Regions from separate parts of the Pannonibacter sp. genome, predicted to be linked through region 4. Evidence: riboswitches for the same ligand, from Rfam matches in the RefSeq annotation. Region 4 holds a riboswitch; each other region holds the start of a gene.

What was found. Region 4 has a riboswitch for cobalamin ahead of ACTIFE_RS15310 (TonB-dependent receptor plug domain-containing protein). Riboswitches for the same ligand answer to the same signal wherever they lie in the genome.
Positions count from the first base shown of each region.
Region 1: linked by a shared signal. The riboswitch ahead of ACTIFE_RS11490 (hypothetical protein) and the one ahead of ACTIFE_RS15310 (TonB-dependent receptor plug domain-containing protein) in region 4 are both predicted to bind cobalamin.
Region 2: linked by a shared signal. The riboswitch ahead of ACTIFE_RS12910 (DUF1636 family protein) and the one ahead of ACTIFE_RS15310 (TonB-dependent receptor plug domain-containing protein) in region 4 are both predicted to bind cobalamin.
Region 3: linked by a shared signal. The riboswitch ahead of ACTIFE_RS08540 (HupE/UreJ family protein) and the one ahead of ACTIFE_RS15310 (TonB-dependent receptor plug domain-containing protein) in region 4 are both predicted to bind cobalamin.

Region 1 is NZ_JBHYDX010000014.1:52,938-59,972, reverse strand. Features, by position in the region: gene ACTIFE_RS11510 (TetR/AcrR family transcriptional regulator) at 1-251, opposite strand, end outside; gene ACTIFE_RS11505 (RidA family protein) at 404-796, shown strand; sul1 at 898-953, shown strand; gene ACTIFE_RS11500 (SulP family inorganic anion transporter) at 1,036-2,520, shown strand; gene ACTIFE_RS11495 (universal stress protein) at 2,534-3,382, shown strand; cobalamin riboswitch at 3,437-3,658, shown strand; gene ACTIFE_RS11490 (hypothetical protein) at 3,888-4,310, shown strand; gene ACTIFE_RS11485 (Gfo/Idh/MocA family protein) at 4,373-5,491, opposite strand; gene ACTIFE_RS11480 (MurR/RpiR family transcriptional regulator) at 5,593-6,414, shown strand; gene ACTIFE_RS11475 (sugar ABC transporter substrate-binding protein) at 6,539-7,035, shown strand, end outside.
Region 2 is NZ_JBHYDX010000016.1:113,015-120,049, forward strand. Features, by position in the region: gene ACTIFE_RS12895 (FecCD family ABC transporter permease) at 1-446, opposite strand, end outside; gene ACTIFE_RS12900 (ABC transporter substrate-binding protein) at 424-1,359, opposite strand; gene ACTIFE_RS12905 (ABC transporter ATP-binding protein) at 1,378-2,145, opposite strand; gene ACTIFE_RS12910 (DUF1636 family protein) at 2,142-2,588, opposite strand; cobalamin riboswitch at 2,624-2,855, opposite strand; gene ACTIFE_RS12915 (RES family NAD+ phosphorylase) at 2,951-3,649, opposite strand; gene ACTIFE_RS12920 (MbcA/ParS/Xre antitoxin family protein) at 3,646-4,035, opposite strand; gene ACTIFE_RS12925 (response regulator) at 4,113-5,063, opposite strand; gene ACTIFE_RS12930 (hybrid sensor histidine kinase/response regulator) at 5,056-7,035, opposite strand, start outside.
Region 3 is NZ_JBHYDX010000009.1:117,239-124,273, forward strand. Features, by position in the region: gene cobN (cobaltochelatase subunit CobN) at 1-16, opposite strand, end outside; gene cobW (cobalamin biosynthesis protein CobW) at 220-1,329, opposite strand; gene cobU (bifunctional adenosylcobinamide kinase/adenosylcobinamide-phosphate guanylyltransferase) at 1,326-1,883, opposite strand; gene ACTIFE_RS08540 (HupE/UreJ family protein) at 1,890-2,531, opposite strand; cobalamin riboswitch at 2,565-2,784, opposite strand; tRNA gene ACTIFE_RS08545 (tRNA-Asn) at 3,105-3,180, shown strand; gene ACTIFE_RS08550 (SDR family NAD(P)-dependent oxidoreductase) at 3,359-4,114, opposite strand; gene ACTIFE_RS08555 (aldehyde dehydrogenase) at 4,502-5,953, opposite strand; gene ACTIFE_RS08560 (ABC transporter ATP-binding protein) at 6,034-6,747, opposite strand; gene ACTIFE_RS08565 (ABC transporter ATP-binding protein) at 6,734-7,035, opposite strand, start outside.
Region 4 is NZ_JBHYDX010000022.1:14,789-21,823, forward strand. Features, by position in the region: gene ACTIFE_RS15295 (ABC transporter ATP-binding protein) at 1-273, opposite strand, end outside; gene ACTIFE_RS15300 (FecCD family ABC transporter permease) at 270-1,316, opposite strand; gene ACTIFE_RS15305 (ABC transporter substrate-binding protein) at 1,313-2,383, opposite strand; cobalamin riboswitch at 2,550-2,765, shown strand; gene ACTIFE_RS15310 (TonB-dependent receptor plug domain-containing protein) at 2,922-4,880, shown strand; gene ACTIFE_RS15315 (DUF7676 family protein) at 4,892-5,518, shown strand; gene ACTIFE_RS15320 (ABC transporter substrate-binding protein) at 5,515-6,423, shown strand; gene ACTIFE_RS15325 (FecCD family ABC transporter permease) at 6,420-7,035, shown strand, end outside.

The sequences.
Region 1 (7,035 bases), on a different contig from region 4:
TTCCCTCCGGCCTTGCTGCCGATCACCTTGGCACGTCTTGCCATTTCCGTGTCGATCTGCTCGACAACAGCGGCGAAGAGCCCTCGTTTGTCGCCGAAGTTATGGTAGAGCGCGCCGCGGGTCAGTCCGGCATTCGCGGTCAAGGTGTCCATGGATGCGGCGGCATAGCCCTTTTCGGCGAAAGCCTGCCTGGCAGAAGCGATGAGCTTGATCCTGTTTTCTTCCATGCTTTGTGCGCGGCTTGTCACCATGTCAGGTCCATTCACATACGATGCGTATTTGAAATTGACATACAATCCGTATGTCAATTAGTCTGCATACGTATCGTATATCAAACTCCCGAGGGGGGGCCACCCGGTGCAATGAGCGATCGCGCGGTGGCATGCAGAGCGAGGCAAAGCCAGTGACACAACGAGAAGTAATTTTCCCCGCCGGACGACATGCCCTTTATGAGCAACATGGTTACTCAGCGGCCATTCGCTCAGGAAGCCTGGTGTTCGTCTCTGGCCAAGTGGGCAGCCGCCCGGATGGCACGCCCGAGCCAGACTACGAACAGCAGGTTCGTCTGGCGTTTCGGAACCTTGCTGCGACGCTTGATGCGGCCGGTTGCGGGTTTGACGATATTGTAGATGTGACGACGTTTCACACCGATCCGGAAGGTCAGTTTCCTGCCTTTATGACCGTGAAGCAAGACGTGTTCCCCAACGCGCCATATCCGAACTGGACTGCAATCGGTGTCAACTGGCTTGCCGGATTCGACTTCGAGATCAAGGTGATCGCACGGGTGCCGGGTTGAAGCGCTGTCGCAGCTTGCGCCGGATGCGGGGTTAAGGTGCAAGCTGCGGCCTGATGTGCATGTTGCGATGCAGTATGAAATGAAGTAGGAGAAAGTACTCATCTGGACCCGGTGCAAATCCGGGTGGCTTTTCCGGCCGCCGATCCGCCGGACAATTCACTTGATCGACCAATCTGCCCCGCCGCCAGACATTCGCGCCTGCGCGGCAACGGGGTTTTGATCATCTGAACAGGACACTGATGACTACTTTTTCCAACTACAAGACCCAATGGGTCGGCAACGTCCGCGCGGATTTTCTTTCCGGTCTCGTCGTTGCCCTCGCGCTCATTCCGGAGGCAATCGCCTTTTCGATCATTGCGGGCGTCGATCCGAAAGTCGGGCTGTATGCCTCGTTCTCGATTGCCGTGATCACAGCGATCGTTGGTGGTCGCCCGGGCATGATTTCAGCGGCGACGGCAGCAACCGCTGTGCTGATGGTGACCCTCGTCAAGGACCATGGCCTGCAATACCTGCTGGCGGCAACCATCCTTGCCGGTGTGTTGCAGGTTGGGGCAGGGCTGCTGAAGCTTGGCTTCGTTATGCGGTTTGTGTCGCGTTCAGTAATGACTGGCTTCGTCAATGCGTTGGCGATCCTGATCTTCCTGGCCCAGTTGCCGGAACTGATCGGGGTGACGTGGCTGACCTATGCGATGGTCGCCGCGGGCCTTGGGATCATCTACCTCTTGCCCTATGTGACCAAGGCCGTGCCGTCGCCGCTGATCTGTATTCTGGTCCTGACCGCGCTTTCAATCGGGTTCGGCCTTGATGTTCGTACAGTGGGCGATATGGGCGAACTGCCGTCGACGCTGCCGGTGTTCCTGTTGCCGGATATTCCGCTGAACCTCGACACTCTGCTGATTATTCTGCCGTATTCAGTTGCTGTGGCCGCTGTCGGTCTGCTGGAATCCCTGATGACGCAGCAGATTGTTGATGATCTCACGGACACGCCGTCTGATCGCAATCAGGAATGTGTCGGCCAGGGCGTTGCGAATTTCGTCACCGGTTTCTTCGGCGGCATGGCCGGTTGCGCCATGATCGGGCAGTCGATGATCAACGTGAAATCCGGTGGGCGCGGGCGCCTGTCGAGCTTTGCTGCCGGCGTCATCCTGCTGTTCCTGATCGTTGTTCTCGGTAAATGGGTCAGCCAGATCCCGATGGCGGCGCTTGTCGCGATCATGATCATGGTGTCCATCGGGACGTTCAGCTGGTCATCGATCAAGAACCTGCGCGATCATCCGAGAAGCTCGTCCATTGTCATGCTGGCAACCGTGTTTTTCGTTGTCTATACTCACAATCTGGCCATTGGTGTGCTCGTCGGGGTTCTCCTTTCGGGCATCTTCTTTGCCTGGAAGATTTCCCAGATCTTCCGCGTGACGTCAGACCTGTCCGCCGATGGGCGTGAGCGGGTATATGTGGTCGAGGGGCAGGTGTTCTTTGCCTCGGTTGAAGACTTCTCTGCGGCATTCAACTTCAAGGAAGTTTTGGAACGTGTGGTCATCGACGTGTCGAGGGCGCATATCTGGGACATTTCCAGCGTGGCAGCCCTCGATATGGTGGTGTTGAAGTTCCGCCGTGAAGGGGCTGAAGTCACGATTGTCGGTCTGAATGAGGCCAGTGAAACGATCGTTGACCGCCTGGCTTTGCATGACAAGCCGGGTGCGCTCGACAAGCTGATGGCCCATTGAAGGAGATCCGAGGATGAGTAACAAGATCATTGCCCTGGTGGACGCCTCCGTCTACGGGCGCAGCGTCTGCGAGCACTCGGCCTGGATCGCCGGCCGCCTGTCACTGCCGGTTGAACTCGTGCATGTATTGACCCGTCCTGCCGCTGAAAGCGCCGATCTCAGCGGTTCCATTGCGCTTGGTGCGCGGACGGCTCTGCTGACCGAACTCACACGGCTTGACGAGGAACGGGCAAAGCTGGCCCAGAAGCAGGGCCGGGCACTGCTGGAAGATGCCAGGGGTATCGTCGCTGCAGGTGGCGTAAGCGTGAGCGAACGGCTGCGGCATGGCGAAGTCGTGGAGGCTCTCGCGGACCTTGAAGCGGAAGCTGCGATGATCGTCGTCGGCAAGCGAGGCGAAGCGGCAGACTTCAACAAACTGCACCTGGGGTCAAATCTCGAGCGTCTCGCCCGGGCAAGTCACAAGCCGCTGTTTGTGGCCTCGCGGGCCTTCAAGCCGCTGAAGCGTTTCCTGATTGCCTTCGATGGCGGCACAAGCAGCCTGAAGGCGGTGGATCATGTGGCGCGCAGTCCATTGCTGGCCGGGCTTGAGGCCCGCTTGCTGATGGCGGGCAGCCCGGGCGTCGAGCTGAAGCGCAAACTGGACGGGGCACAGGCACAGCTTGAGGGCGCCGGCTTTACCGTGACAGCCGAAGTTCGTGACGGCGCCCCGGAGACGGTGATTGCCGAGGCCATCGAACGTGAGGCTGTCGATCTCCTGGTCATGGGGGCTTATGGCCATTCCCGGATCCGGACGCTGCTGATCGGGTCGACGACAACCCAGATGCTGCGCGCCTGCAAGGTGCCTGTGTTGTTGTTCCGCTGATCAACGGCTGCTGTGCATCCGCCTTTGGCAGCGGTTGCCTTGCGCTTCGACGTGAACTAGCGTGAGGGCGATGGTTCGTTCCGACGTGCAAAGGCGTCGGGACGATGAAAAGGGAATCCGGTGCGGCGCCGTTGTTGAAACGAGCCAAATCCGGGACTGCCCCCGCAACTGTAGGCGGAGAGCATACCTGTCGAAACCACTGGCCGGGCTGGCCGGGAAGGGACAGGGGCGCTGTGACCCGCAAGTCAGGAGACCTGCCATCATCCCTTGAACCAACCCGGGCGGGGTGCCCCGGCAGGAGGCAAGATGGCACGCGCAGTTTCCGGACCCAGATCCGGCCGCATCCAGCTTTGCGGCCCCGACCACCCCGCGTCCGTTCGCGGAGGGCGACACGGTGGACTGCATTTCCTCTCATCCTGATAGCGTCTCGCAATCACCAACATCCGCGCCTGGCAGTGCCGATGGTTTTTCGACACTGTGCAGGCGAACGGGACGTCCCTGCATCATGGCGCGTCTGCTTGCGCGGCAGATTGCATTGGCCGGTGATGTGGCTGAAGCCTTTGATCTGGCAGACACGCACCTGACTGGACGGGTGCGCAGCGGCTGCCCGCAATCGGATGGATCCAACGACGGATGCCTGATGGCTTTCACTGTCCGAGACGGGCTTGCCTATGTCTTTGGCGGACTGGAAGGGCGCGAGCGGATCGATGATCTCGTCGGCTTTGCCCTGAGCGCGTATCCAGCTGTTGCAAGGCTGGAGCAAGGCCATGACGTGCCTGAGCCAGAACGCAAGCGGTTCGGCCCGGTGCTGGTCCCGGCGCTTGTGCAGGTGACAGATTTGGCCCGGGTGGCAACGGCCGCCGCCGCTGCACAGGGGCGACGGGGCGGGCGCGCCGCTCGGCTCAAAGCCGCGCGGCACACCGGTTAGCACCGGACGCAGCAGACAGTTTGCGCCGCGCCGGCCCCGACGAGATCGACGCGGGCAGGATCTCAGGCAAGGCGGATACGACGACCCGTGCGTGCGCTTTCGGCGATGCCGTGGATGACCTTTTCGAATTCCAGCGCCGCCGCGAAATCCGGGTGCGGCCGGGTGCCGGTTGTGATGGCTGTGAGAAATTCCGCCGCCTCGATGATCTTGAGGTCATTGAAGCCGACCTGATGGCCGGGAGCGGGGCAGAACGCGCCATAGACGCCGTGCTCCGGGCCAGACAGGATGGTTCGGAAGCCCTGCTCGGCCTTCGGTCCCTCGTTCACATAGAGCTGCAGCTCGTTCATGCGTTCCTGGTCGAAGGTGATCATGCCTTTCGTGCCATGCAGCTCGAAGCCAAGACGGTTCTTGCGGCCCCAGGCGGAGCGTGAGGTGGACAGGGAACCATGCACGCCGCTGGCAAAGCGCAGAAGAGCCGTGGCCGTGTCCTCGTTTTCGACCGCGCCGCGACCCGATCCGTCGGCCAGGGGACGGGTGGTGTGGACCGTCTGCATGTCGGCAACAAGGCTTTCGATCGGGCCGCAGAGGCCCATCAGCATCGAGACGAGATGACAGCCGAGGTCACCAAGGGTGCCGAGACCGGCTTCGTCGAGATGGGCGCGCCAGGTCCAGGCGAGATCGGGATCGGCCTGATAGTCTTCGTCAACGATGCCGCGAACATGCACGAGGCGGCCGATCCGCCCGGCCTCCACCAGCTTCTGCGCGTGGCGGAAGGCCGGATTGCGAATGTAGTTGTAGCCGACCATCGTGGTCTTGCCGCTGGCTGCTGCCGCCGCCGCCATCTCCTCGCCATCTGACAGCGTCAGGCCCATCGGCTTCTCGCACCAGACGTGCTTGCCGGCGGCCAGCGCGGCCAGGGCCATTTCCTTGTGGAAGCGGTTCGGCGTCGTGATGGAAACGATGTCTACTCTTGGATCGCTGACCAGCGCTTGCCAGTCATCTGCCCATCGGGCGAAACCGAACTGGCTGGCAAAGCTTGCCGCCTTGTCGGCCGGCGTGTCGCAGAGCAGTTCAAGGCGCACGTCGGGAATGGTTCCCAGCACCGCGCGGGCATTGCGCCAGGCAAGCGCATGGGCTTTGCCCATGAAGCCTGTGCCGATCAGACCTATCCCCAGGGTCATTCACCATCCTCCCGATGTGAAATGGAATTTTTGTTCCAATTCTGTCATCGCGGGGCTATCTTGTTTTGTCAAGAGAGAACAGTGCCCTGCAAGGAATCGCGATGTCGCAACGACAGGCTCCCCGGACCATCGAGGCTTTCCATGCCCGCCTTCTCGAGGCGTCGGAGACCTTGCCCAAGCGGCTGCGGCAATGTGCAGAGTATCTCTCTGCCAACACGGATCGGATCGCCGTTTCGACGGTTGCCGATATGGCGCAGGCGGCCGGAGTGCAGCCCTCGGCCTTGATGCGTTTTTGCAAGATCCTCGGCTTTTCCGGTTACACGGAGATGCAGCGATTATTTCGCGAGGCTTATTCGCAAGGCTGGCCGGATTATGCGACACGGCTGAAGAACCTGCGTGAAAGCGGGGCTGGCAGCCCGTCAGCGCTTCTCGCGGAATTCATTGATGCAGGGCGTATGTCTCTGGAAAATCTGGCAAATACTGTTGATAGCCGAAATTTGGACCGCGCCGTCAAACTCCTCAGTGAGGCACAGATGGTCCATATCATCGGCCTGCGCCGCACCTTTCCGGTGGCCGCATATCTCGCCTATGCCTTCGAGAAGATGAACGTGCCGGCTTTGCTGCATGACGCTGTTGGCAAGCTCGATCGCCGCCATGCGCTGCGGCCTGGGGATGCATTGATTGCGATCACTTTTGCGCCCTACAGTGCGGAGACAGTGGAACTGGCGGAGGTGGCGCGGGGCCTTGATCTGCCGGTCATTGCCATTACCGACACGGTGATGAGCCCGCTGCAAAAGCTTGATGCCACGGTGCTTTCCGTCTCTGAAGTGGACTTCGGTTCCTTCCGTGCGCTCTCGGCCACGCTGTCGCTTGCCATCGCGCTGGCGGTGGCTGTTGGTGCGGGACGTAGAATTGAGCCATAAAAAAGTTGTTGCATTGAATCGAAAAATAGAATGAATATTCCATCGCGATTGGCGGTGGGTTTGCCCAGACGCCGCGCGGCCCGGACGGAGGGAGCCGCCGGGTGAACCGTTTTGGGAGGAATTCATGAGAAAGACCCTGACCGCCATTGCTGCGGCCGTGTTTGCTGTTGCCGGCTTTGCCGCGCCTGCGTCTGCAGAAGGCGAGAAGTTTGTCCTGATCAGTCATGCTCCAGACAGCGACAGCTGGTGGAACACGATCAAGAACGCCATTGCCGTTGCCGGCGACCAGATGAAGGTGTCGGTCGAGTACCGCAACCCGCCGACCGGTGACCTCGCTGACATGGCCCGTATCGTCGAGCAGGCCGCTGCCTCGCGGCCGGATGGCATTATCGTGACCATTGCCGACTACGACGTTCTCTCTGGTCCGATCACCGAAGCCGTCGCGCGCGGCATTCCGGTCATCACCATTAACTCCGGCACGGTTGAGCAGTCCAAGAAGCTCGGCGCACTCACCCATGTGGGTCAGCCGGAGTATGACGCCGGTTTCGGTGCCGGCGAGCGTCTGGGCGCTGCCGGCGCAAAGAAGTTTCTTTGCGTCAACCACTACATCACCAACCCGGC
Region 2 (7,035 bases), on a different contig from region 4:
AAGGCGAGCAGCGGCACGGTCAGGAGCCCGAGGAACAGCCCTGTATGCAGGAGTGCCAGGATGGCACCGAAGGCCGCACCGGAGGAAATGCCGAGCAGATGCGGATCCGCCAGAGGGTTGCGCGTCACCGACTGCAGCACCGCGCCGGTGACCGCAAGTCCGGCCCCGACAAGGGCGGCCAGCAGGGCGCGGGGGAAGCGGATGTCCCAGACGATGGCCTCGCGGGACAGGCTCCAGGTCCGTTCCACCGATCCGGGCAGCAGTTTCGAGGCGACAATGCCTGCAACATCGCCGAGGGGGACCGAAATGGCCCCCACGGCGACGGCGGTCAGGATGGCCATGACGAGGAGACCGAGGCCGGCTATTCCGGCGAGCAGCACCGGCCAGAGCCGGTGCTGGACGTCAGATTCGGCTTGTGCGGCTTCAGTTTCCAGCGAAACCGTCAACGAGCTTCTCCACGGCGCGGATGTTGCGGGGGCCGGGCGTTGCCTCGACATATTCGAGCACCACGAAGCGGTTGTTCTTCACGGCGTCGACATTGGCGAAGGCCGGGTTGGCCTTGAGGAAGGCGATCTTCTGCTCGGCGGTGACATTGCCGTAATTCACGATCACGATCACTTCCGGGTTGCGGTCGACCACCGGCTCCCAGGCGACGGTGGCCCAGCTCTTGTCCAGGTCGTCCATGATGTTCTTGCCGCCGGCCGCCTCGATCAGCGCGGTCGGCATGGCGTAGCGACCGGAGGTGAAGGGGGTATCCTCGCCGCTGTCATAGACGAAGACGCGCAAGGGATTGGACTTGTCGACCTTGGCGGTTGCCTCGGCCAGCTTTGCCTCGTAGCCGGCGACCAGCACCTTTGCCTTGTCCTCGACGCCGAAGATGCGGCCGAGGTTGATCAGGTCGTTGTACATGTCGGCCATGGAGATCTTCTCCTTCGGGCCGATGTGGATGCAGCTTTCGGTCAGTTCATAGACCTGGATGCCGAAGGGGGCGAGGGTTTCGGGCGTGACCTCGCCGCCGACCTTCATGCCGTAGTTCCAGCCGGCGAAATAGAAGTCGGCCTCGGCGCCGAGCAGCACTTCCTTGGTCGGGTATTTTTCGGACAGTTCGGGCAGTTCCTTGACGTCCTTGCGCATCTCCTCGTCCAGCGTCTTCCAGCCGGAGACGCCGGTGTAGCCGGCCATGCGGTCGGCGAGGCCAAGGACCAGCATCATCTCGGTGAGGTTGACGTCGTTGGAAATGGCGCGCTTCGGGGCGGCCTCGAAGGTCACGTCGCGGTTGCAGCTCTTCACGGTCACCGGATAGGCCGCGGCGGCCACGGTGGAGAGCAGGAAGGCGGCAAGAGCAAGTTTCAGACGCATGTCAGGGGGTCTCTCTGGTCAAAGGTGAAAGGAAAAGCGGGGGTGTTGCCCGCTGAGGTCGATCCGCGAGCGCACGGAAAAGGCGCCCGCGATGTGGGTTTCGGTGAAGACCTCGGCCGGGGTGCCCTCGGTGAGGACGCGGCCACCGGCGAGCAGCAGCACCCGGTCGGCGTATTCGGCGGCGAGGGTCAGGTCGTGCAGGGTGGTGATCACCGTGAGGCCAAGGCCTCGCAGCAGCGCCATCAGCTCGAGCTGGTGGCGGATGTCGAGGTGGTTGGTCGGCTCGTCGAGGATCAGCAGCTTGGGCGCCTGGGCCAGCGCCCGGGCCACCATCACGCGCTGGCGCTCACCGCCCGACAGGGTGCCGAAGGGGCGTTCGGCCAGGGGGTTGAGATGCAGGCGGCCAAGCGCATGGGCAATCGCATCGCGGTCGGCCGAGCCGGCCGCGCTGAGACCGCGCTGATGCGGCAGGCGCCCGAGCGCCACGATCTGGCGCACGGTCAGGGCAAAGTCCGTCGGCTGCTCCTGCAGCACGGCGGCGATCCGGCAGGCGACATCCCGGGCGCCCAGGCTCCAGATGTCGGTGCCTTCCAGCCGGACATGGCCAGCGCGGGGGCGATGGAAGCGATAGAGCAGCCGCAGCAGTGACGACTTGCCGGCTCCGTTGGCACCGCAGATCGCCAGCACCTCGCCCTGGTTGAGCGTCAGGCTGATGTCGGCCAGGAGGTCAGGCCGGCCGCGCGGTCCCCAGCAGAGGCCTTCCGCCTCGAAAAAGGGCGCGCTCATGTGCAGGCATCGGCATCCGGGGGCAGCACCCGGCCGGAGGCGGGAATGCGCGCAAGGGCGGTCCGTGCCAGCTTGCCGGGCCGCTCCGAGGCCTTGCACCAGCCGTCGGGCAGCTCCTCGTATTGGCGGGCAAAGCGGGCAATGTCCTCGGCATCGGCGAGGTCCATGTCACCGAAGAGCCAGGTGGTCTTGTCCTGCGACTGGAGGGCGATGGCGCAGGGGCGGCCGCAGGCGGCCATGCACTCGATGCCGCCGACGCGCCAGGCGGCATCGCCGGCCATCTGGGCCGAAAGCTCTGCCAGCAGGGCCTTGCCGGGACGGTCTTCACTGCCGCGCGGGCGGCAGGTCACGCAGACCACAAGCTCGTGCATTGCCTCGGTGGACAAGGTCCGCTCGCCGCCAACAATAGGGGAATGGGCCGTAACCGGCCGCTGAATGGTCACCGTTTTACTCCTTCCGGGGCACCCCGCCCGGTGGCTGTTGTGGGTCGGTGATGGCAGGTCTCCTGACTTGCGGGTCGTCGCCTTGCCCTGCCTTCCCATCCCGTGCCGGTTATGTGGCACATGGGACAGTGGCTGTCTGGGGTCGGCTCGCCGCCTACAGTTGCGGGGGCAGTCACGGACTTGGCGCCTGTTGGCTACACCGTACCGTGTTCCCTTTTCACCCGGCAAAGCGCTTGTTCGCCGGGAACCATCACGGCGAATGATCAGGGCAGGGGCGTGTGTTGTCAAGGCAATGCCACCGGGTTGGGACGAGACCACCCGGTGTTTATATGTAATGTAATTACGTTACAAGTGCGAGCTGCCTATCCGGCGTCCATCACGATGGAGAAATGCGGCGTGCCGGACCAGCGCAAAGTCCAGCTGGCACCGGGCCTCACGTTCTGGATGATCCCGGGATCGAAAGCGACGAAGCAGCGGCCGCCGGGCTGGCGCACGGAGGGATAAAGCAAGCCGCGATGTCCCTGACGGCGCAGATCGGCCGCCAGCGCCTGGCCAGTCGGATAGCCAGTTGAAGGATCCGCCGCCAGTGCCGGGTGATCCGGCGTGTTCGTCAGGTCCGGGAAGTCGCCGATGAAGTCGGCGAGGAGTTCCACATAGGCGGCCTCGTCATGGAAATGGCCGATATAGGAGAGTTCCCGCGTGCGGTGAAACCCAACCTCGGCAGCGGAAGTCATTGAATCATAGGCGCAGTACCACGCGCCGCGGTCGCCGCCGTTGAAGCGGTTGCCGGTCGGCCGCGTGTAGACAAAAGCGGCGTTGATATGGGTCTCACCATAGAGGGCGAGGTCGGCCTTGCGGCGGAGGAACGCCAGTTCCCGCCTGTCGATGCCGGGGCTGCCCTCCCGCTCGGCCTTCAGCCGCGCGTTGGTCAGGCCTTCCAACTCGGCCAGGATCTCCGCTTCCCGGTCGCTGTCGACAAGGCCGCGCAGCACGGGTGGCTTGTGGTGTGTCTTCGAGATCAGCCGGATCAGGGCGCGGTCGGCGATCGCGGTCAGCTTCACGCGCCACCTCGCAGGGCATCGAGATAGGTCCGGACGCTGAGGATTTTCGGCAGGCCGCCGTCGATCATTGCGTCGACCGGGCGCTGGCCGTCGAACTCCGGCCCGCTGTTGGGCAGTCTGATCCAGCGGTCGGCAAGATCCGGGCTGAAGTAAAGCTGCAGCGACTTGTAGATGCCGATGAGGGCACTGAGGCGCAACAACTGGTCGCGGGTCAGTTCGCCCCGGAAGCTCGCGGATTTGGCGCGTTTCCAGGAAGAGTCTGACATGTCACAGAGACCTGCGGCCTCGCGAACCGTCAACGACCAGGCGTCGGCGATGCGGCTGTAGGCCTTGAGGCCGACGGCCTGACGGTCGTCGACGGGCCGGGGCTTGAGAGCAGCTTCCATTTGGTCACCGTGCCAATGCGGTTCAATACGCTCAAGATAGATCATGTGGACCAAAATACAAGGTCATATGATCTGGATTACAGATCCCGAAGCACCTCGCTGGCCCGGACGGCGGCGGAGGCGCGGTTCTCGACGCCGAGTTTGACGTAGATCTGCTCGAGGTGCTTGTTCACCGTGCGTGGGCTGAGGCCGAGAATGTCGCCGATGTCCTTGTTGGACTTGCCGCGCGAGATCCAGGTCAGGACGTCCGCCTCGCGCGGGGTGAGACCGAAGCGCTGGCGCAGGGCGTCGGTCTGGCCGGGGTGGCTGGCGCTGGTTAGACGGAACAGGTGCTCGTCGGCAGTGATTGAACCGATGGGGGCGAACTCGAACTGGCCAGCGGCCCCAAGATCGAGCACCAGCGGGTCGGGCCGCCCCGTCGCCTGTCGGCTGGCGGCGGCGATCCAGCCGGCCAGACCGGCGCGAACGCGGTCCAACGCGGTTTCACCCGCAGCGCCGTTGCCCCGGTCCAGCGCTTCGAGAACCTGGCTGGTCTGCGGTGTCGACCACTTGATGCTGCCGTCTGCGCCGACGGCGATCAGGTGCCGGCCTGCGGCATCCAGCGCAATGCGGGCGCTCTGGACCTGGCGCGCATTGGCAAGGTGAACCCGGATGCGGGCCTGCAGCTCGTCGAGATTGATCGGCTTGGTGAGAAAGTCGACACCGCCGCTTTCCAGCGCATGAACCACATGCTCGGTCTCGCTGAGGCCGGTCATGAAGATCACCGGCACATGCTCCAGCCCGCGCCGGGCCTTGAGCAGGCGGCAGGTCTCGAAGCCGTCGGGTGCGGGCATCACCGCGTCCATCAGCACCATGTCCGGCGTGATGCGGTCGCAGATGGCCAGCGCGGCGGTGCCGGAGGTGGCGACCAGAACCGTGACGCCGGACGTCTCCAGTGCCTTCGTCAGGAAGCCGAGGGTCTCGGGGGAATCATCCACCACGAGGACGATGTCGCGCGAGGCGGCGGGGGAACCGACGGCGTCAGTCATGGGGGGCTGTGTCCTCAAGGATCTTGCGATAGCCGGCAAAGTCGAACTGTTCGATGCTTGTGCGAAGACGGGCGATGAGAGCGCCATCCGCGCCCGCGCCGTCCAACTCGCTGAGCTTGGCCTCGATGCCATGGACATAGCCGATGTCGCCGAGGCTGATCAGGTCGCGGATATGCCGCGATGACAGGGAGGGGGCTGCAAGCGGAGCCGTGTCGCGCTCGTCCGCCGCTGCAGGGGCTGGCGTGGCAAGGGCTGGAGCGGCGGCGGCGGCATCGCCCGCCCGGGTCCAGATCAGGCCAAGCAGGCGGCTGATCCGGTCCAGGAGCTGAGCGAGATCGACGGGTTTGGACAGGGCGTCGTCATGGGCTGGTTCGCCGGCCGGGCGCAGGGCCGTGTCACCGATGTTGGCCGAGAGCATGACGATCGGCGTGGTGAGGCCGCGCTGGCGCAAGAGGCTCGCCACCTGCCAGCCATTCATGCCGGGCATGGAGATGTCGACCAGCAGCAGGTCTGGCTTGGTGCGGAAGGCGACTTCGATGCCCTGCGGTCCGTCGGCGGCCAGTTCCACTTCAAAGCCAAGCGGGGCGAGGATTTCCACCATCAGCGCTCGGTGGTCGGCATTGTCATCGATGACGAGGATCCGGCGGCGCGGGCCGGAGTAGCCGGTGACGGGGCGCTCGGGCGAGACCAGCGGCTGCTGGTCGGCGAGGGCGGCCAGCATCAGCCGGACCTCGAAGGTGCTGCCCTCGCCGGGATGGCTCGTGACGGCCAGCGAGCCGCCGAGGGTCTGGGCCATCAGCTTGGTGATCGTCAGCCCCAGTCCCAGACCGGGCGTGCGGGCGACACTCTCGCCGCTGCCGCGTCCGAAGGGCTCGAAGATGCGGGTCATGTCGTCTTCGCTGATGCCGGTGCCGGTGTCGGAGATGCGGAAGGTGGCGACCTGCGACCGGTAGCCGACCTCCAGCGTGATGGTGCCGGAGTTGGTGAACTTCACTGCATTCGAGAGAAGGTTGACGAGGATCTGGCGCAGGCGCTTTTCATCGGTGCGCACCAGCGTCGGCAGGTTTGGTGCCTTGCGGAACTCGAAAGCAAGGCCGGCCGCCTGGGTCTGCAGGCGCACCATGGCGACGATCTGGTCGAGGAACTCGTGGATGTTGACCGTGGCCATGTCCACCTGCAGCCGGCCGGCCTCGATGCGGGAGATGTCCAGCAAGCCGTCGATCAGGCCGGAGAGGTGCTCGGCGCTGCGGCGGATGACACGGATCGAGGCCTTGCGCTCGCGCGGGATGGCCTCGTCCCGTTCCAGCACCTGGGCATAGCCCAGCACCGCGTTGAGCGGCGTGCGCAGTTCGTGGCTGAGGCCGATGACATAGCGGCTCTTGGCAAGGTTCGCGGCCTCGGCTGCTTCCTTCGCCTTCTGCAGGGCGGCGTCGGTCTTGCGGTGCGCCTCGATCTCCTTCAGCAGCAGGGAATTCTGGCGCAGGGATTCCTCTTCTGCCACGTGGCGCGTGTCATGGGCGAGCACCAGGAACCAGACGCCGATGCCTGCCGAGATGGCGAAGACGACGAAGATCAGCGCCACCGTCCGCCCGACCACATCGGCCCCGGGCGGCAGGCTGGTGGCGGCCTGATGGGTGATCACGGTGAGGATCAGGGCGATGCCGGCGATGACCGGAACGGCGGTCATGAGATAGCGGCCGAGCCGGGTGGAGAGATGTTCCAGAACCCAGGCCGGCAGTGTGGCCTCGGCGACGCTGCGGGTCTGATATTTCAGCCGGGCCTTCGGCTTGCAGCTGTCGTGGCAGCGGGCATCCAGCGTGCAGCAGAGCGAGCAGATCGGCACCTGATAGGCCGGGCAATAGGCCATGTCCTCGGGCTCGAACGGGTTCTCGCAGATCGAGCAGGTGATGGCCGTCTTCGTCTGCCAGTGCCGGCGCGGCTTGCGCGCGAGATAATACTTGCCACCCGTGGC
Region 3 (7,035 bases), on a different contig from region 4:
TTGCGAGAATATGCATCACTGGTCCATCTGCACGGACACCCGGTGTCCGGTTCGTTTGGTCGGGTCAGGGGCCGGTCTCGGGGCCAGTTTCTGGACACGTCCTGGCCCCCCCCCGCATCGCCTCTCCGCCCCTCCCCCTCGTAGGGAGGGACGCTGAGGGGCCGCGCCACACGAGACAAGTCACTTGCAGACCCGGCATTTGCTGCAGCGCCGCTGCCTTCAGGCCGCCTTGACCTCGCCAAGGGCCCCGGTGATGGCCGAAAGATCCAGCCCCTTCAGGCCGATGACAACGAAATGGCCGGGCATCCTGGCCGCGGCGGCGAACCAGGTCTCGACGCGTGGGCCGACCGCCTGCACCAGCGCCGGCGCCGCCTTGCCCGTCACCGATGCAGCTCCCTTGATGCGCAGCACGCCGGGCAGCGCCATCGCGCGGGCGACGGCCTGCTCCAGATCCTTCAGGCTGGCGAAGGCCGCGACCGGCACCACATGGCTCTCGAAGTCATCGTGGTGATGATGATCATGATCGTCGTCCTCATGATCGTCGTCGTGATCATGATCGTGGTCATCATCGTCATGGTCGTGATGGTGATGATGATGCGCCCGGCGCGCGGCCAGATCGTCCTCGGCGGCGGCCGCGCGGCCGAGCAGCACGTCAACCGGCAGGTTGCCCTTCTCCGCATGAATGATCTCGACGCCGGACCGGACATCCTCGGTGATGTGCTCGCGGATATGGGCCAGCTGGTCCGCGTCCACCAGATCGGCCTTGTTCAGCACGACGAGATCGGCGCAGGCGAGCTGGTCGTGGAACAGCTCCTCGACCGGATTGTCATGGTCGAGCGAGGCATCGGCGGCACGCTGCGCCGCCAGCGCCTCCTCGTCGAGCGCGATGCGGCCTTCCGCCAGGGCGGCGGCGTCCAGCACGGTGATGACACCGTCCACCGTCACGCGGGTCCTGACGCTCGGCCAGGAGAAGGCGCGCACCAGCGGCTGCGGCAATGCGAGGCCCGAAGTCTCGATGACGATGTGATCGGGCGGCGTCTCGCGCGCCAGCAGCATTTCCATGGTCGGCAGGAAGTCGTCGGCCACGGTGCAGCAGATGCAGCCGTTGGTCAGCTCGACCACATCGTCGGCGCTGCAGGTGGGGTCGACGCAGCCGTCCAGCAGCGAGCCGTCGAAGCCCATGTCGCCGAACTCGTTGACGATGAGCGCGATGCGGCGGCCGCCCGCATTGAGCAGCAGGTTGCGGATCAGCGTCGTCTTGCCGGCACCGAGGAAGCCGGTGACGATGGTGGCGGGGATCTTGCCGCCTTGAGTGAGCACGGTGGTCATAACTGGATATCCGGACAGGAATTGGGTTTGAGGAGCAGCGGCAGCCCGCAAGCGACCAGCACGACGCGGTCGCAGACCCGGGCAAGCTCCTGGTTGAGGCGGCCCTGCGCGTCGCGAAACGCGCGCGCCATGGCATTGTCAGGCACGATGCCGAGGCCGACTTCGTTGGTCACGAAGATGACGGGGCCAGCGAGATCGGGAATTGCAGCAGCAAGGCTTGCGGTATCCGTGGCAAGGTCCCGGTCGGCCAGCATCAGGTTGGTGAGCCAGAGGGTCAGGCAGTCGACGAGCACGATCCGTTCGGGGCCGCAGTGCAGGGTGATCGTGCCGACCAGATCCAGTTGTTCCTCGACCGTCGTCCAGCGTTCGTCGCGCCGGGCCTTGTGATGGCCGATGCGGTCGGCCATCTCCTTGTCCCAGGCGGCGGACGTGGCGACATAGATCGGGCAACGCCCGGCTTTCAGCGCCAGCTGCTCTGCAAAACCACTCTTGCCGGACCGGGCGCCGCCGGTGACCAGCACCGACCGCGCGGGCTCAAGCCCTTCAGATTGCACGGGATCTCAGCCGAACAGCTGCGAACCGACGGCACTGAAGCCGACACCAACAATGCCGGCGGCAACCAGTCGCGCCGTCACCGGGGTCGAAACGGCTGCCGTCTTCGGGTTGGTCAGCATCATGGCGAGGCTTGCGATGGCAAACTGGATGACAGCAAAGCCGATGAAATAGGCGTAAAGCGGTGCCGGCTCGGCGCCGATGATGGACTCGCCATAGGCGTAGCCGTGGAAAAGCCCGGCAATTGCGAACAGAACAGCCCAGGCGCCAGCCGGAAGCTCGGTTTCAGAGACAATAAGCCCCCCGGCGATGACAACCGAGAGCGCGATCACAAGTTCTGCCAGCGGCAGGTCAAAAGCCGCCATATGCACCAGAACGCCGGCGATGGTGGCGAGAACAAAGGCGGCCGGCAGGACGAGGCTGCGGCCGACGAGACCGGCGGCAAGGCCGACGGCGATGATGAAGGCGAGATGATCGAAGCCGATCACCGGATGACCCAGCCCGGACAGGAGGCCCTGGACGAAGGTCTGCGGCATCTCGCCATCCATCATGTGATGAGCACTGGCCGGACCAGCGACCAGAAGCGCCGGGATCGAAACGGCAAATACCTTGCTGCCAAGGCGGCAACATGCGCGGAAATTCATGTTCATTTTCAAGGCTCCATTCCGTCCACCCGACGGCGAGGGGTTGCAGTGCGGCAGGCCGGTCTCCTGGCTCGCGGGTCGCAGCCCATGCCACGCCTTCCCGGACTTGCATCCAGTGGCTGTGTGCGGCAGGGCTCGCCGCTGACAGTTGCGGGGGCAGCTGCGGATTCGGAGCCTCGAAGTGAGTCGCTCGCCACCGCATTCCCGTTTCATCCCTTAGGGCTTGGCCCGACAGGGAACCTGACAGGATTGTTCTAACCCTTCGGGAGGATGGGAACAAGGACGCCCTTTGGCGGGCGGGCGGACAAAGCGGCATGGGGCTGGCCGGAAAGCGACACCACCGGACCGGGGTCGGCGGACATTCGGGTCGGGATTCGCCGGCAAAGGGTCCGCGCCAGCTATGGCATGGGCGCACAAGCTTCTGATTTTTCGCGGAATTCCGCGACTATACAGCCTGTGGAAAAGTTTCTTCAAGAAAGGGCTTGGCAAAGGGGGAGAGCGTTTGTTATACGCTCGCCACCGACAACGACCCACCCGGTCGTTCACCACGGCGCCCTGCTTCAGGGCCTTTGACGGTGATCCGCGATAGCTCAGTTGGTAGAGCGTTCGACTGTTAATCGAATGGTCGCAGGTTCGAGTCCTGCTCGCGGAGCCATCTTTCTTCCCCAGAAAGCCAGCCAGACAAAACAATGTCAATCCCGGACAATTGGCTGTCCAGGACCGACAATTCGCGACATTTTTTTGTAGCTGCCCCGCACCGCAAGACATAACGGGCCGGCTACAGCGTACCCGAAGGTACTCCGGCGGCCTTGGCCATCATTTTCTCACCCTGATCAGACGCTCATGCCGCCGTCGACCATCAGCATCGCTCCGGTAGTGAAGCTGCTGTCGTCGCTGGCAAGATAGAGCACCGAGCGCGCCACTTCCTCCGGCAGGCCATGGCGGCCGAGCGGGATGAGGGAGTTGAACATGGCCGTTCCATCAATCCCCAGCTCCCGGCTGAGACCGGCTTCGACCGCATGCTGGAACCCGTTGTCGAGGGGGCCAGGGTGGACGGAGTTGACCCGGATCCGGCGCGGAGCCAGTTCCTTTGCGAGGCACCGCATCAGCCCGATCTGGGCATGCTTGGCGGTGATATAGGCATAGACGCCCGGATCACCGCGGGTGGCGGCAACCGACGAGGTGATGATGAAGCTGCCGCCGTCGCGCATCTTTGGCGTGGCGTATTTGGCGCCAAGGAATGCGCCAGTGACGTGGACCCGCTGGACGGATTCGAACACGTCCAGCGCATAGCCGGCGATCGGCCGGACCTCGCCGAAATTGCCGGCATTGGAAAAGAAGATGTCGATGGGACCAAAGGCTGCAACCGCCGCGTCGATGTAGGCCTTCGTCGCCGCTTCCGAGCCGACGTCGGCGGCAACTGTCAGAACGTCGCCGGCCGGAAGGCTCGCCCGTGCGGTTTCAAGGGCTTCCTGCGAGAGATCGACCAGAACCACTCTGGCTCCCTCCTCAAGGAACAGGCGGGCCGTTGCGAGCCCAAGACTGCCGGCGCCGCCTGTGATGATGGCGGTCTTCTGGTTCAGTTTCATTTTTATTCTCCCGGGGTGTTGGGCAGTTGGGATCTGGGGGTGGGGTGGGATGCAACCTTGAAGAAGGCTCTCGGCTCCCCTCCGAAACGAAGGCAGGGCTGTCGCATATGTGGCCAGACAGCTTTCGCGGCGTCTCAGCTCCCCTCCCCCTCGTGGGGAGGGGCTTGGGGGTGGGGGGAGCGGACTAAAATCCAGGTTTCACGTTCCTGACCAGTCGTACTTCAGACGCTTTGTGATCTGACGGCCTCCCGTGCCCCCCACCCCTCACCCCTCCCCACGAGGGGGAGGGGGGCTGACAGGCCACGAAGAGCATCTAACTTCATATGCGATAGCCCTGCCCCACGAGGGGGACCGGAGAGGCCGCTCCCCTCCCCTTTTGCCAGTGCGTCAGAACGGGTAGTGGATCGGGCCGTCCTGGATGGTGATCCAGCGCAGTTCGGTGAACTCGGCAATGCCTGCCTTGCCGCCGAAGCGGCCGTAGCCGCTGTCCTTGACGCCGCCGAAGGGCATCTGCGCCTCGTCATGCACGGTCGGACCGTTGATGTGGCAGATGCCGGATTCGATGCGGCGGGCGACCTGCATGGCGCGGGTGATGTCACGGCCGAACACGGCGGCCGAGAGGCCGTATTCGGTGTCATTGGCGATGCGCACCGCCTCGTCGATGCCATCGACACGCACGACAACCGCCACGGGCCCGAAGCTTTCCTGGCCGTAGATGTGCATGGTCGGGTTGACCCGGTCCAGGAGCGTGGCCTCCATCACTGCGCCCTGCACGCCGCCGCCGGCGGCCAGCACCGCGCCCTTGGCGGTGGCGTCCTTGATGAGATCCTGGATGCGCCGCGCCGCATGGGCATCGACCACCGCGCCGAGCGGGGTCTTGCCCTCGCGCGGATCGCCGGCCTTGAGCGACCGGGCCTTGGCCGTCAGCTTGGCGATGAAGGCATCGGCGATTTTTTCATCGACGATGATGCGTTCGGTCGACATGCAGATCTGGCCCTGGTTCATGTAGGCGCCGAAGGCTGCCGCATCGACGGCGGCGTCGAGGTCGGCGTCGTCGAGCACCAGGAACGGCGCCTTGCCGCCCAGCTCCAGCAGGGCCGGCTTGAGGTTGCGGCCGCACATTTCCGCGATGATCCGGCCGACACGGGTCGAGCCGGTGAAGTTGACGCGGCGCACCGCCGGATGGGCGATGAGGGCTTCAACGATCTGCGGCGCGTCGTCCGGCGCATTGGAAATGGCGTTGAGCACGCCATGCGGAATGCCGCCGGCCTGCAGCGCGTCGATGATCAGGCGATGGGTGCGCGGGCAGATTTCCGAGGTCTTCATGACGACGGTGTTGCCGCAGGCGAGCGGCGTTGCCAGCGAGCGGACGCCAAGGATGACCGGCGCGTTCCACGGCGCCATGGAGAGCACCACGCCGACCGGCTGGCGCATGGCCATGGCCATGCTGCCCGGGCGGTTGGACGGGATGATCTCGCCGGCGATCTGCGTCGTCAGGGATGCGGCCTCGCGCAGCATTTCGGAGGCAAGATAGACGTTGAACCGGGCCCAGCCTTCGGTGGCGCCGATCTCGTCAGCCATCGAGCGGACGAAATCGTCCGCCCGGGCGGACAGCGCGTCGGCGGCGGCCAGCAGGACCTTGCGGCGCGGACCGGGCCCCATCTGGGACCAGGCCGGGAAGGCGGCAGCGGCGGCGTCACAGGCGAGCTGCGCATCCTCGATGGTGGCCGCTGCGACACGGGTGGCGACATCGCCGGTGATCGGGTTGCGCCGCTCGAAAGTCCGGCCGTCGGAGGACTGGGTGTCGTCCGCGCCGATCAGAAGTCCAAGAGCATCCATGGTTTTGTCCTTGAGGTCAGTGCATGTCATGTGAAGTATCAGAGCCGGGGCACCAGTGATATCGGCCCCCGGCCGACGGATCAGTGGGTGAGGCCGAGGAAGGCGCGCTGGACCGCCGGGTCGGCCTTGAGATCGGCAGCCGATCCTTCGCCAACCAGCCGGCCGACCTCCATCAGGTAGCCCCGCGAGGCGAGCGCCAGCGAGAGGCTGACGTTCTGTTCCACGAGAAGGACGGAGACGCCGGCATCGCGCACCCGGCCAAGGGCCTGGAACAACTCGCCGACGACAACCGGAGCAAGGCCAAGGCTTGGCTCGTCCAGCATCAGGAGATCCGGGTTGGACATCAGCGCCCGGCCGATGGCGACCATCTGCTGCTCGCCACCGGACATGGTGCCGACCTGCTGGGCCCGCCGTTCGGCAAGCTTCGGGAACAGGTCAAAGATGAAGTCACGCTGACGCGCCTCCCCTGCCCGCGCCCGCCGGGCATAGGCCCCAAGCCGCAGGTTCTCCTCCACGGTAAGATCGGCAAAGACGCCGCGCCCTTCCGGCACCAGCGCGATGCCAGCCTCCAGCACCTTGTGCGCGGCAAGGCCGGCAATCGGGCGGCCGCCGAGCTGCAGCGACAGGCCGGGATCCGGCTTGACCAGCCCGGCGATGGCCTTGAGCAGGCTGGACTTGCCCGCACCGTTGCCCCCCAGGATGACGACGGTCTCGCCGCGATCGACACGGATGGAGACAGTGTCGAGCGCCAGGTGCTTGCCATAGCGCAGGCTCAGGCCTTCAAGCGACAGCAGCATGGGGCTCTCCCAGGTAAGCGCGGACAACCTCTGGGTCGCGCAGGACATCGGCGGTCGGGCCATCGGCCAGTTTTGACCCGGCATTCATCACCACCGCACGCGGACACAATGCGCGCACGGCGTCCATCACGTGCTCGACCAGCAGGATCGTGATGCCGCGGGCATTGAGCTTGGCAATCAGGTCAATGCCGATGCGCAGTTCCGACGGGTTGAGACCGGCGAGCCATTCATCAAGGAGCAGCAGCTTCGGCCGGGACGCCAGGGCGCGCGCCAGTTCCATGCGTT
Region 4 (7,035 bases):
GATACGGGCAGCACGGCCCATCACCACGACATCAAGACCTGTCAGCCGCGACTGGCTGGCCCCGTGCTGCGGTACATAGCCCGTGACATCGGGAGCGGTACGGCGTCCTTCGGCGAGCACCTGAAGCCCCAGCAGCGCGCGGATCAATGTGGTCTTGCCCCGCCCATTGGGTCCGAGCACGGCCAAGGTGCGGCCGGTGTCCACGGTAAAGGACATGCGCTGGAAGAGCGTGCGCCCCGAAAATACGACGGCGGCGTTGTCCAATCCGATCATGGCCGGTTCACCTGTCTGAAATGGCGGCGAAGGAGCAAGGCGAAGACCGGCGCACCAATCAGCGCAGTCAGCACGCCCAAGGGTATTTCCGCACTGGTGAGCGAGCGCGCGAGCGTATCGACGAAGACGAGATAGGCCGCCCCCAGAAGCGCCGAAGCGGGAATGAGCACGCGGTGATCCTCGCCAACGATGATGCGTGCGGCATGCGGGACGACCAGACCGATCCAGCCGACAATGCCGGCGACGGCGACGGATGTTCCTGTCATCAGCGCGATGGCGATGAACACAAGCCAGCGCTCCTTGTCCGGGCGAACCCCGAGGCTGCGCGCTTCCTGCTCCTCAAGCGCCAGAAGGTTGATGCGATAGCGCAACAGCCAGACGACGAAGAGACCGAGCGTCAAGCCGGGCACGGCAAGGCTGAGCCGGGCCCAGGTGGCGGTGGAGAAGGATCCCATCAGCCAGTAGACGATGGCCGGCAGGGAGGTGTTCGGATCGGCCACGAACTGGACGATGGAGACCAATGCCGCAAACAGGGCGCCGATGACCATGCCGGACAGAATGACGGTAATGACCTCGGTGCGGCCATCGATGCGCGCCAGCAAGCCGACCATGACCAGCGCCGCAAGCCCTCCCGCAAAGGCCATGCCAAGGAGCATCACGCCGGAAATTCCGATCAGGATGGCGAGCGCTCCGCCAAAGGCGGCGCCCTGGCTGATGCCGAGCACCTGCGGGCTGACGAGGGGATTGCGGAAGACGCCTTGCAGAGCTGCGCCGCCGACGGCCAAGGCTGCCCCGCTCAAAGCTGCCAGCAGCACGCGGGGCAGACGCACCAGAGCCACGATCCGGTCGGCCATCTCTGTGCCAACGCCATCGACCGCAGCGCGGGACAGGATCGCCAGGATCTCCATAGGTGCAACGGAAAAGCGCCCGGCAGAAATGGCGTGGATCATGGCAGCAAGCAGCAGCAGCACCAGCGCCGAAAAAATCCCTGCCCGCCGCATGGAAGCGGCAGGCAGCGCCTTGTGGTCAAGAGCGACAGTCATCCCTTGCGCGCAAAGGCGGAATAGTTGGTCTGTCCACCCTGCATGTCCATCCACAGGATGCCGTCAATTTCGTCGTCCGTAAGGTCATGGCCGTAAAGCAGCTTGTAGGCGGTCTTCATCTCGGCGCGCAGGTCATAGGAGAAGACATCCGGGTGCAGCAGGTTGGCGAGCCACATCCAGGTCAGCGGGCTCTCCTGGCTCGGTGGATCCCAGCGGTAGCCGCCAAGCGGCAGCTTGTAGACGCTGCCCGACTGGGCCGCCTTGGTCAGCGACAGGATCGGGTCATTGGCAATCCGCTCCAACCCGAGCTTGGCCTCGAAGCTGTTGAGCAGGATCACGTCCGGGTTCCACTCGGCAATCTGCTCCGGGCTGATGGTAACGCCATTGCCCTCGACAGTCGCCGATGCGTTCTGGCCACCGGCCAGCTCGATGTACCAGGCATTGTAGTTGCCCTTGGTGCCCGACGCGGTCAGGCCTTCCTGTGCTCGCAGCAGGTAGAGCACCTTCGGCTTCTTGTCGGCCGGAATTGCCTTGGACTTTGCGGCAAGATCGGCCTCAACCCTGGAGCGCCACTCGATCAACTCAGCGATCCGCTCCGGTTTGCCCATCGCCGTTGCGGCCATCGACATGTATTCCCGTGTCTTGGCCTCGGTGCCATAGGAGATCAGCATCGCGGTGAGGCCGGCATTGGTGATCGGATCGACATAGTCCTTGCCACGCCCTGCCCACTGGATGACGAGGTCAGGCCGCGTGGCGGCGAGTTCCTCAACGTTCGGAATGAAGTTCGGCGCGGTGATGTCGGACGGAATGTCCTTGGCCTCGGGGAAGATCGTGCCGAGGATCCCTTCAACGATGGCCGACTTGGCGGTCGGGTTCATGCCGACCAGCTTCGAGGTCGCGCCGTCAATGGCGATCAAGGTCGAGGCCATCGGGATCGGAATGGAGGCGATGCGGCCAGCTGGCGCCGCAAGCTCCACCGTGCGGCCTTCATGATCGGTGATGACAATCGGTTCAGCCTGGGCCGCCGTGGCCAGAAGGCCAAGCAGCAGAACGCCTGCAATGCGCATGATCTTGCTCTCTCATGTAACTGCGGGCCTGGCTGTTGGCTAACGCCCCTTTCGAGGTCTTGTCTAAAATTTATGAGTTTTAAAATCAAGTATTAATAGGCCTTGCGTCCCATTCTTTAGGGGGACCCGCCGCGTGCAACCTTGACAGGCGGCACAAGCGACCTGCATGTTGCGCTGCGAACGTGGTTCCGTCGGTGGACGGATGAAAAGGGAACACGGTGAGGCGTACCCAACAGGGACCGAAACCGTGGCTGCCCCCGCAACTGTGAACGGAGAGTGCGTGTCCACTCATGCCACTGGGAGGCCCAAGGCCCGATCCCGGGAAGGCGGACACACACGGCGACCCGTGAGCCAGGAGACCTGCCGCGCTCAGTCACCCGGCCTTCGATACGGGGTGTGTCGAGGCGCGGTTTCCCGTTGAGGTGACACCCAAACCTTGCCGTCTTTCCGGCGGGCGCTGAACCGCGTCCGCTTGCAAGGCGGTGCGTCGTCTTATGCTGGCGCGGGCCTCGCCCGCCGCCAAACGCGGGTGTTTGTCATGAAGAACCGGTTCACCACCGGCATTGCCCTGCCGTGCCTTCTGGCCGGCGGTCTTGTTCCTGCCCTGTCTCTCCCCCTTGCCGCACCAGCCGCATCCGAACCGGAACAACTGGACACGATCGTCATCAGCGCTGGCCGCACGCCACTTGCGGCGGAAAAGGTCGGGCGTGCCTCGACCGTGATCACCGGCGCGAGCCTCGAAAAGTCGCAGGTCCGCTATGTCGCCGATGCGCTGCGCCAGGTGCCCGGCGTCGCTGTTTCCCGTACGGGATCCTTCGGCGGCCTCACCCAGATCCGCCTGCGTGGATCAGAATCCAACCATGTGCTGGTGCTCATCGACGGAGTAGAGGTCGCCTCAGCCTCTTCCGGTGAATTCGATTTTGGCAGCATGCAGGTCGCCGACATCGACCGGATCGAGGTCCTGCGCGGGCCGCAGGGTGCGCTCTACGGTTCGAATGCCGCTTCGGGAGTGATCCACATCATCACCAAGGGTGGCCTGCGCAACGGCTACCGGGTCACCGGGCGCAGCGAGGTCGGTACCGACAAGACGGTCTTGACCGACCTGCTGGTCCAGGGCGGCAATGACCGCATCGACGGGGCCTTCTCGGCGGCGCTACGCCGGACCGATGGCTTCAATATCTCCGACTACGGCAAGGAGAAGGACGGCGACCGCAACATGACCTTGAACGGCAAGGTCCGGGCCGACCTGACCGACACTCTGGTGCTTGACGCCAACCTGCGCTTCGTCAACCGCAAGTCGGACACCGACGACCAGGACTTCGCCTATCCGGACCGCCCGACGCAGGGCCAGGTGATCGACACCTACAGCCACAACAAGACACGGGAGGTCTATGGTGGCGCGGGGCTGACATGGTCCCTGTTCGATGACCTGTTCGTGCAGCGGGCCAGGGTTGAATACACCGACCTGCATCGGCGCGGCCTCAATTCGAACAACCGCAACGGCAATGACGACAATCGCCTGCACCTCAGCTACCAGGGCACGCTTGCCTTCCAGACCGAGAGCTTTCTTCAGGCAGCCCACAGCCTGACCGGTGCCATCGAGTGGGAGCGGGAAAGCTACAAGAACGCCTATCCGGGCAGTCCTGACCAGGGCCGCCGGCAGCAGCGCGACCTGTCCGGCTATGTCGGGGAATACCGGCTGGAACTGATGGAGCGGATCTTCCTGTCCGGCGCCTTGCGCTATGACCGGAACGAGAAGTTCAAGGACACCCTTACCTACAATGCCAGCGCGGCCTATCTGCATCAGGAGACCGGCACCCGGCTGCACGCCTCGATCGGCACCGGAGTTACCAATCCGACCTTTTATGAGCAGTTCGGCTTCCAGCCCTCCCGCTTCGTCGGCAATCCGAACCTGACGCCGGAAGAGAACTTCGGCTGGGATATCGGCATTGAACAGAAGTTCCTCGACGAGCGGCTGACCGTCGACGTAACCTATTTCCGCGAACGGCTGACGGACGAGATCCAGACGCGGTACCTTCCCGGCTTCGCTTCGACACCCTACAACCTCCAAGGAACCAGCAAGCGCCAGGGCGTCGAAATCTCGGCCAGTGCGGAGATCCTCGACGGGCTCACCGGTCGCGCGTCCTACACCTATCTCGACGCCCGCGAGCCGAACGGCCAGAAGGAAGTGCGCCGGCCGATGCACAGCGGCTCTGCGGGGCTGCAGTACACGTTCCTCGACGGCCGGGCCTCCGCGTTCGTGGACGCCGTCTACAACGGGCAACAGATGGACAGCGAGTGGGTGAACGCCACGCCGCGGACACGCGTAAAGCTTGACGACTATGTCCTCGTCAACCTCGGCGCCGACTATAAGCTCAACGACAACTTCACGCTCTACGGCCGGGTCGAGAACGCCTTAGACCAGAACTACGAGGAGGTCTACGGCTACAACACGCAGGGCACGACCGCCTTCGTCGGCGTCAAGGGCACCTTCTGAGGAGATCGCATATGACCATGACCGCTGACCCGCACGTCTCGCCCCTTTCTCTGCCCGTCGCGGGGCCCGAACCGACGGATGTGCGCCGCAACCCCGACGGCACGACCGCCCGGGAGATCTGGGACATCCCGGCGACGCAGGAGGTGCTCGAGCCCCTGCTGCGCGAGATCTTCGAAGAGCACTGGCAGGGCATCCGGTTCGGCCCGATCATCGAAGGGGCGGCTTATGAATGGAAGTGCCCCGGCGCTCCGGTGAAGATCAGCCTATTCGATGCCTATCTGACGGTGATGTTCGCCAATGGCGGGCACTTTCACCTGTGCATTGGCGAGAACATGGGCTCGCCGAAGTTCCCGACACCGGAGGATAAACGCCGGCATCGCAAGCCGTCGCGCGCGTCGTTCTTCCGTAGCTTCGGCCGCGATGGCAAGCCGGTGAGCTGGGGCTTCGAGATGGTCAATGGAGCGGGCGAACCGATGATCTCGGTGTTCCTGCCCAATCCCTTCATCGAAGACAACGACAGCCTGTCCGAGACCCCTGACTTCTCGCGTCTTGCAAGCTGGCGCGCGCTGTCTGCCCGCTGGCTGGGCCGGCCGGAGGAGGCCCAGGACGCCGAGGGCAAGGGCTTCCGCCAGTCATGAGACAGCTGCGCCATCTGACGGTCGCGGTCCTGGCCCTGCTGATGCCCTTCGTCTCGGCAGGAGCCATGGCCGAAGCCCCCCCTGGCCCGAACCCGCCGGGTCAGGGGGGGCTTCGGGTTGTCTCGATGAACCTGTGTACCGACCAGCTGGCGCTGCTGATCGCGCGGCCAGGGCAGCTCGTGTCCGTGTCGCGTCTGGCGACGCGCGCGGACATGGCGGTCGTCAGCGATCTGGTCACGCCGGACATGAAGACCAACCACGGGCTGGCAGAGGAAATCATCCGTTTGGAACCGGATCTGGTGCTGGCCGGCATCTACACGACCCGGGCAACGGTGCAGCTGTTGAAGCGGCTGGGGACGCGGGTCGAGGAATTCACGCCGGAAGCCAGTTTCGAGGATCTCAAGGCCAACATCCGCCGCATGGCGGACCTGCTTGGCAACAAGGACAGGGGCGAAGCGCTGGTCACTGCCTTTGAGGCGGAACTGGCGAAGACGCCCTCCCACTGGAGCACAGGCGAGGCTCCTGTTGTCGGGTCCTACGCGACCAACACCTACACCGCCGGCGCGGGAACCCTGGAAAACCAGATCGTGCGTGCCGCGGGCCTGCGGCATCTGGGGGAAGAATTGGGCATCACGGGATCGCGGCGCGTGCCACTGGAGCGGCTGCTTCTGGCAGATCCTGACTTTGTGATGATCTCGCCGCGCTTCGTGAACAACCCGGCCCGGGCGGCCGAGATCCTGCGTCATCCGGCTCTCGACCTGCGCTTGCCCAACGAGCGGCGGATCGCGGCGGACGTGCGCTATTCGATCTGCGGCGCCCCCTTCACCGCTGAGGCCGTCACCCGGCTGCGTCGGGCTGTCGAGGGAACAGACCCCACTCCGGACGAAAGCAGCGCCAGACCATGACCGATCATTTTTCGCGCCATCCGATGCAACTGGCCGGGCTGCTGGCGCTTCTATGCCTCAGCCTGTTCGGCCTATCGCTGGCCTTGGGGGAAGTCTGGCTCAACCCGTTCCGGCTGCTGATGCCTGCCGGTTCAGATACGCAGACGGTCGACGCTGTCATCCTGCGCGAAATCCGCCTGCCGCGTGCCGTTCTGGCGGCGGCAATCGGTGCTATTCTTGGTCTCGCCGGCGCAGTGTTGCAGGGACTCCTGCGCAATCCGCTGGCCGAACCGGGACTTATCGGCGTGTCGGCAACCGCCTCGCTGGGCGCTGTCATCGCCATCTACAGCGGCGCCTCGGCACTGTTCGGTCTTGCCCTGCCGCTCAGCGCGCTGGCGGGCGCGCTGGTCGCTGTCGTGCTGCTGCAGGCCCTGGCGGGCCGCTCCGGCGACAGGCTGGTGCTGATCCTCGCGGGCGTTGCGATTTCGTCGCTGGCAGGTGCTCTCACATCGCTGGTGCTGAACCTGTCCGACAACCCCTTCGCCGCCATGGAGATCGTGTTCTGGCTGATGGGATCGCTGACGGATCGCAGTCTGCTGCATGTCGGGCTGGCCCTGCCCTTTATCGTCGTCG